3 regions of the Sporosarcina sp. FSL K6-5500 genome follow, and region 2 is predicted to be linked to each of the others. Evidence: riboswitches for the same ligand, from Rfam matches in the RefSeq annotation. Region 2 holds a riboswitch; each other region holds the start of a gene.
What was found. Region 2 has a riboswitch for S-adenosylmethionine ahead of MKX62_RS10525 (methionine biosynthesis PLP-dependent protein). Riboswitches for the same ligand answer to the same signal wherever they lie in the genome.
Positions count from the first base shown of each region.

Region 1 (2,271 bases), 1.7 Mb from region 2:
TTCATGGGCGATTGCTACGCTATTGATAAAAATACATGGTTTCAAATTTGATACGTATGTAATGACAGCCTATCAAATGCTTTTTGGTGGATTAATTCTCTTTCTGGGAAGCTTACTACTGGAAGAGACTTTCTTTAAAATGACTACTCAATCTATCCTGATTTTGTTATGGCTTACCATTGCAGCCTCAATTATTCAGTTTTCTATTTGGTTTTATCTTCTCCAAAGAGGTAATCAAGAACGAACTAGTGCATTCCTTTTTTTAGCGCCATTCTTCGGTGTACTCACAGGATGGTTTTTACTCCATGAAAGACTAACCTGGTCTATCCTTTTTGGTGGATTACTAATATTTGCAGGAATCTTTCTTGTTAATTGGAAAAATAATTATGAAAAGGAAATAGAGAAAACCGATGAGAACAACGAAAGGTTAAGTGAGAGTTAACTAACATGTTTCCTAGCGCACTGAAAAGTAGTTTAAAGTGCCTATTATATGTGCAAGAAGATCGCCTTTAATTCCAACTAAACTGATATGATTGAAAATAAATTCTGATAAGTCATTGACTTTGAATTTTCGATAATGTAGTATTGGTCTCAACTTAATAGTTTATATCTTATCTAGAGAGGTTGAGGGACTGGCCCGATGAAACCTCGGCAACAGACTGTTTAGTACTGTGCCAATTCCAGTAAACGAAAGTTTAGCAGATAAGAGGAGTAATATGTGTTCGATTCTATTAACCTCTTCTTGCTCTATTTAGAAGTGGTTTTTTTATTTCTTTACTGTAAAGGTTGTAAGTCATTTATCATTTTAACAATTTCATACATGCTAATTAGACAACTAAAGGCAACTTTCTAATCGATTATTTGAATCGGAAAAAGGTGTCTTTTTTGTATATAAAAATTAAACTGAAACAAATGATTTAGGGGGGCAAACAATGACAGAGTCTACAAATATCGTTTGGCATGAATCAGAGGTAACAAAAAAAAATCGTCAAGAACTAAAGGGCCATAAGAGTGCTATTCTTTGGTTCACTGGGCTATCAGGGTCAGGGAAATCAACAGTTTCAGTAGCGCTAGAAACAGAGTTACACGCGAAAGGCATTCATACTTATCGACTGGATGGAGATAATGTCCGGCACGGTTTAAATAAGAATCTAGGGTTTAGTCCAAATGATCGGACGGAAAATATTCGCAGAATCGGTGAAGTTTCAAAACTAATGGTCGACGCTGGCTTATTCACATTGACAGCATTCATATCGCCTTATCAGGAAGATCGAGATCAGGTGCGAGAAATTGTCAAATCCGATGAGTTTATCGAAATATACGTTAAGGCAAGTTTAGAAACTTGTGAAGAACGGGATCCGAAGGGGCTTTATAAGAAAGCAAGATTGGGTGAAATTAAAGGCTTTACAGGAATTGATGCTCCTTATGAAGAACCTGTTAACCCGGAAATAATCATTGATACCAATCAATTAAATATTGTAGAGTCTGTCAAAGTCATCGTTTCTTATTTAAAAGAAAATAACTATATCTAAAAAAATTACAAAATGCGTAACATATTGGGGTTTTAGGAATAGAATGTATTTAAACCTACTTGACACATAGGATTAATAAAGTTAGTATAAACGCTAATCACATGCCGACTGGAAATCCAGAAGCTAATGGACAATCGTGAACATACGAACAATTCGCTGACTAAAAAATTAGAGGCGACTTTAATCAATAGTAGATTAAAGTCGCCTTTTTTAAAAAAAGATAATGTAATAGAGTTATTGAGTTTAGAGGGGGGATTAGTATGGCGAAGTTGACGTACAAATCTTGGGCTGAGACTAGTGAAGTTTTTCCAATCGATGACGAGTCAAAAGGTGCGTTAAACGTCTTGCGATGGGCTTACGGAGAATACGACGATGAACTTGTATATGCGTGTAGTTTTGGGGTTGAAGGTATCGTAATGATAGATTTAATCTCGCAAATAAAACCAACTGCTAAAGTGGTCTTTCTCGAAACCGGATTTCATTTTCAAGAAACGCATACCTTAATCGATGAAGTAAAGAAACGTTATCCAAAGCTTGTAATTGAAATGAAGACTCCCGGCTTAACGGTTGAGGAACAAGCTGACAAGTATGGCGATCGACTATGGGAAAGACAGCCGGATCGTTGTTGTCATATGAGGAAAGTAATTCCACTCCGTGAAGCAATGAGCGGTACGACCGCTTGGTTATCAGGACTTAGGCGTGAACAATCACCATCAAGAAGTCAGACAAACTTTGTGAA
Region 1 covers NZ_JBBOTP010000001.1:3,898,617-3,900,887, forward strand. Annotated here, with positions in the region: gene MKX62_RS18520 (DMT family transporter) at 1-442, shown strand, start outside; SAM riboswitch class I at 609-709, shown strand; gene cysC (adenylyl-sulfate kinase) at 933-1,532, shown strand; gene MKX62_RS18530 (phosphoadenylyl-sulfate reductase) at 1,793-2,271, shown strand, end outside.
Region 1: linked by a shared signal. The riboswitch ahead of cysC (adenylyl-sulfate kinase) and the one ahead of MKX62_RS10525 (methionine biosynthesis PLP-dependent protein) in region 2 are both predicted to bind S-adenosylmethionine.

Region 2 (2,271 bases):
TTATATTTGTAATCATACCTTTACTACTATCAAAGACTCTACGTTTAGATTTGGAAAAAGACACAATCATTGCGACAATTCGGTCCATTATCCAATTGCTTATGGTCGGCTATATTCTTAAATTTGTCTTCGATTCTGAAAACATATTGTACATTTTGTTAATGGTTACATTAATGATTGCAGCGGCAACACAAAACACCCGTAAGAAAGGAAAAGCAATCAAGGGAATCACTTGGAAAATCGCGGTCACATTACTTTTTGTAGAAGTACTAACCCAGAGTATTCTACTAGGCTTTCAAATCGTACCGCCAACCGCACAATACATCATTTCAATTAGCGGCATGGTGATTGGCAACTCAATGGTGCTATCAATCCTATTCCTTAACCGGTTCACAGCTGAGATTGAAACGCATCGTGATGAAACCGAACTCATCCTTTCTCTCGGTGGAACGCCAAAACAGGCCATTCATAGACAACTCATCAACGCAATCAAGGCAAGCATGATCCCGACAATCGAAAGTCAGAAGACAATGGGCTTGGTTCAACTTCCAGGTATGATGAGTGGTCAAATCATCGCAGGTGCGGACCCCATCCAAGCGGTTCAGTTCCAATTGCTCATCATATTCCTATTATTGACGACCGCTGCAGTGACAAGTGTATTGCTTGGCTTTTTATCATATCCAAGTCTATTCAATCAACGGATGCAGCTGCTGAAAGACAGATTTTAATAATTCGCTCTTGTTTTATTTTCCATGTCATGATAAAGTTATTGAAATTGTTCTTTTCACATAATTCCATAATTTGATTCTTATCAAGAGAGACCGAGGGATTGGCCCTATGACGTCTCAGCAACCAGCCTGTTCAGGTACGGTGCTAATTCCTTTAGGTGTTCATTTCCCTAGAAGATAAGAAGATAGTCTACGATATTTCGGGGACCCTCTTCTTATAGAGGGTCCCCTTTTGTAATCTAAAAGAAAAGGGTGACTACAATGACAAAACAAAGTTTGAATACAATCCTAGTCCAATTAGGCAACAACAGTGATCCGAAGACGGGCGCTGTCAACCCTCCGATTTATTTATCAACTGCGTACAAACATAAGGGGCTCGGTCAATCGACTGGCTACGACTACACACGGACAAAAAATCCAACCCGCTCCATATTGGAAGATGGAATTGCAAACTTAGAGAGCGGTGATGCAGGGTATGCATGCAGTTCTGGTATGGCGGCGATTCAGCTTATCTTAACGCTGTTCCGTCCTGGAGATGAATTGATTGTCCCAGAAGATATTTACGGTGGCACATATCGCTTGCTCGAACAGTATTCCGACGTTTATTCAATCGGTACAACGTATACGAGTTTCGCCGATGTGAACGAGACCGAAAAGTTGATCACTTCGAAGACAAAAGCGCTCTTCATAGAAACACCGACCAATCCACTCATGCAAGAATTTGATATTCGGCAGTATGCAGAACTGGCTCAAAAGCATGATTTACTGTTGATTGTTGACAATACATTTTTAACGCCTTATTTCCAGAGACCGATTGAATTCGGGGCTGACATTGTCATGCACAGCGCAACGAAATATATCGGTGGACATAACGATGTCCTCGCGGGACTTGTCGTTGCAAAAGGTGAAAAACTTTGCGAACAACTTGCCGCCAACCATAATGCTATCGGCGCAGTCCTCTCCCCTTCCGATTCTTGGCTAATCATCAGAGGGCTGAAAACACTGCATTTAAGAATGAAACAGCATGATGAAAACGCGAAAATAATCGTCAATTATTTGAAAGATGAACCACTTGTTACGGACGTTCTCTATCCAGGAAAAGGTGGAATGCTATCATTTCGGCTGAACGATAGTGAATCGGTCGGGCCATTCCTTGAAAATCTGCAGCTCATTACATTTGCGGAAAGTCTTGGTGGAGTGGAAAGTTTCATCACTTACCCTGCAACGCAAACACATGCCGATATTCCTCGTGAAGAACGAATACGACGTGGCGTCTGCGACCGACTTTTACGTTTCTCTGTCGGAGTCGAAGAGGCTGACGATTTGATCGCAGATTTGAAGCAAGTGTTTGCAACTTTGAATAGCGGGGTGCTACAACGATGAGTTTGAATAAAGAACGGTTGGAAACGACTATTATCCATGCTTCGACCCGCGGAGATTACGAACAAAAAACAGGTGCTGTCAACGTTCCTATCTACTTATCTTCAACGTTCCATCAGGAAAGCTTCGATGCATTCGGGCCGTATGATTATAGCCGTTCGGG
Region 2 covers NZ_JBBOTP010000001.1:2,228,490-2,230,760, reverse strand. Annotated here, with positions in the region: gene MKX62_RS10530 (ABC transporter permease) at 1-728, shown strand, start outside; SAM riboswitch class I at 806-912, shown strand; gene MKX62_RS10525 (methionine biosynthesis PLP-dependent protein) at 990-2,111, shown strand; gene metC (cystathionine beta-lyase) at 2,108-2,271, shown strand, end outside.

Region 3 (2,271 bases), 510 kb from region 2:
TTTTATTAATAAATAAACGCCCGTAAATAGTAAAATACCATATGTGAAGATCCGAAAGGTCTTTTGACTGATATGACGGAATAGTAGTTGTCCTAGATACAATCCAGCAAATACTAGCGGCAGTGCCATTCCGATTGAGGTCCAGATACCTTTATTTGTACCAACAAAAAGCACTTGAATGAGTAGACTAACGGAATAGATGAATAAATAAAACGCGAGTGTCGTTGCACGTAATGTTTCTTTTTGCATAGCCGTTCCTGCAAAGTAGAGCAAAAGCGGCGGACCTGGCATGCCAATTCCTGTCGTCAATGTACCGGATAATCCGCCAACAACAAGGTCCCCACGTTTAGTTCTCTTAATTCGAAGGTTCAGGACAAGCAGCAGTGTTAGCAAAAGAAGAACAATGCCTATGCCCGTTTTCAATTTGTTGATATCCGCCGAAATGAACAAAATGATACCAATTGGCAGTCCAGATAAGCTCCCGATTATCAACTTTTTTAATAGGTCTGTATCCACATCTTTACGTATTTTAGCAATAAGTGCGCTCGAAATAACAAGCGACAAAACTAGGTTAATCTGAATGGCCTCCATCGGATTGAAAATCATGAGTAGAAAAGGTGTCGCCATGATCGAAAAACCAAATCCTGTACTTGTCTGTAAAATGGACGCAAAAAGTATAATGCTAATAAATATAAAAATTGTCATTCTCACACCGCTTTCTCTATCACTTTAAGTGTATCAGAATTCTGAAATTGTTTACGACTATTAGTAATCTGAATTATTTTACTTTAGTAAATTCATTGACTTTACCTAATTTGCACACTAGAGTTAGATTCAATTCTTGCAACAATCGAATAGCACTACATCACTTTCTTATCCAGAGAGATCGAGGGACAGGCCCTATGACATCTCGGCAACAGGTTCATGACCAATGAACACTGTGCCAACTCCTACAGACGCGTATGCGTTTGGAAGATGAGAACGAGATGGCTTCTTTTATTAGAATCCTTCTTTTTCTTATCTATTTTAAGAAAAAGAGGGATTTTTTTCGTTCTTACAACTATCTAGCTTCAGCGGCCAGATGCTCGGGGTCACAAGTCATTTTGCTAGTTGCATCCGTTGTCCGCACAGAATTAACGAAGTACTTAGGGGGTCAATACATGATTGAATTTAAAAATGCATCCAAGACGTTCGCCCTTGGGAAGCGTGAGGTACATGCGGTAAAAGATGTTTCTCTTTTCGTTGAAAAAGGTGAAATTTTCGGCATCATCGGTTTTAGCGGCGCTGGAAAAAGCACATTGCTACGGTTAGTAAATATGCTTGAACGCCCGACTTCAGGCTCTGTTTTCATTCGAGACATCGACGTCAGTACATTATCCTCAAAAGATTTACGGACGCAACGTCGCAACATCGGCATGATTTTTCAGAACTTCAACTTGCTGAACTCACGGACAGTTGCAGGAAACATCGCGTATCCTTTGAAACTTGGCGGAATGCAAAAAAAAGCAATTGCGGAACGCGTCGAGGAATTATTGGACTTCGTTGGCCTGGCCGATAAAGCTAAAGATTATCCGGACCAACTATCAGGAGGGCAAAAGCAACGCGTAGGTATAGCCAGAGCACTCGCCACTTCACCAGACATCCTAATCTGTGATGAAGCCACATCTGCACTAGATCCTGATACGACCGCCGATATACTGCGGTTGTTGAAAAAGGTGAATAAGGATTTGGGTATTACAATCCTCCTTATCACACATGAAATGCATGTTATTCAAACAATTTGCGACAAAGTAGCGGTCATGGAAAATGGAGAAGTAATCGAAACAGGTGATGTTTTTGAAACATTTACTGATCCTCAACATTCGACAACACAACGATTCATCCAATCCGTGCAGCAGGATCTACCTTCAGAAAAATTGATTAATGAGTGGCAATCAAAAGGTGGTACCAAGTTATATCGAGTTATTTTCAAAGGAGATATTGCAAGTGATCCTGTTCTTTCAAAAGTTACACGTAAACATGATGTTGATTTCAACATCGTTTACGGTTCAGTTCGAGAATTACAGGAACGATTTTTTGGCAATCTACTTGTTTCATTTGAAGGAGAAACGGATGCTGTAAGCCATGTATTAAAAGAACTTGAATTAATTGTAGACATAGAGGAGGTCCTACAAGATGAACGTTGATTGGCTTACATTTTGGCCCCGGATTGTAGAAGCAACCGGCGAAACACTGATCATGGTAATCGCCACTCTCGTTTTTGGTTCCATT
Region 3 covers NZ_JBBOTP010000001.1:1,721,491-1,723,761, reverse strand. Annotated here, with positions in the region: gene MKX62_RS07950 (sulfite exporter TauE/SafE family protein) at 1-705, opposite strand, end outside; SAM riboswitch class I at 871-982, shown strand; gene MKX62_RS07945 (methionine ABC transporter ATP-binding protein) at 1,161-2,186, shown strand; gene MKX62_RS07940 (methionine ABC transporter permease) at 2,176-2,271, shown strand, end outside.
Region 3: linked by a shared signal. The riboswitch ahead of MKX62_RS07945 (methionine ABC transporter ATP-binding protein) and the one ahead of MKX62_RS10525 (methionine biosynthesis PLP-dependent protein) in region 2 are both predicted to bind S-adenosylmethionine.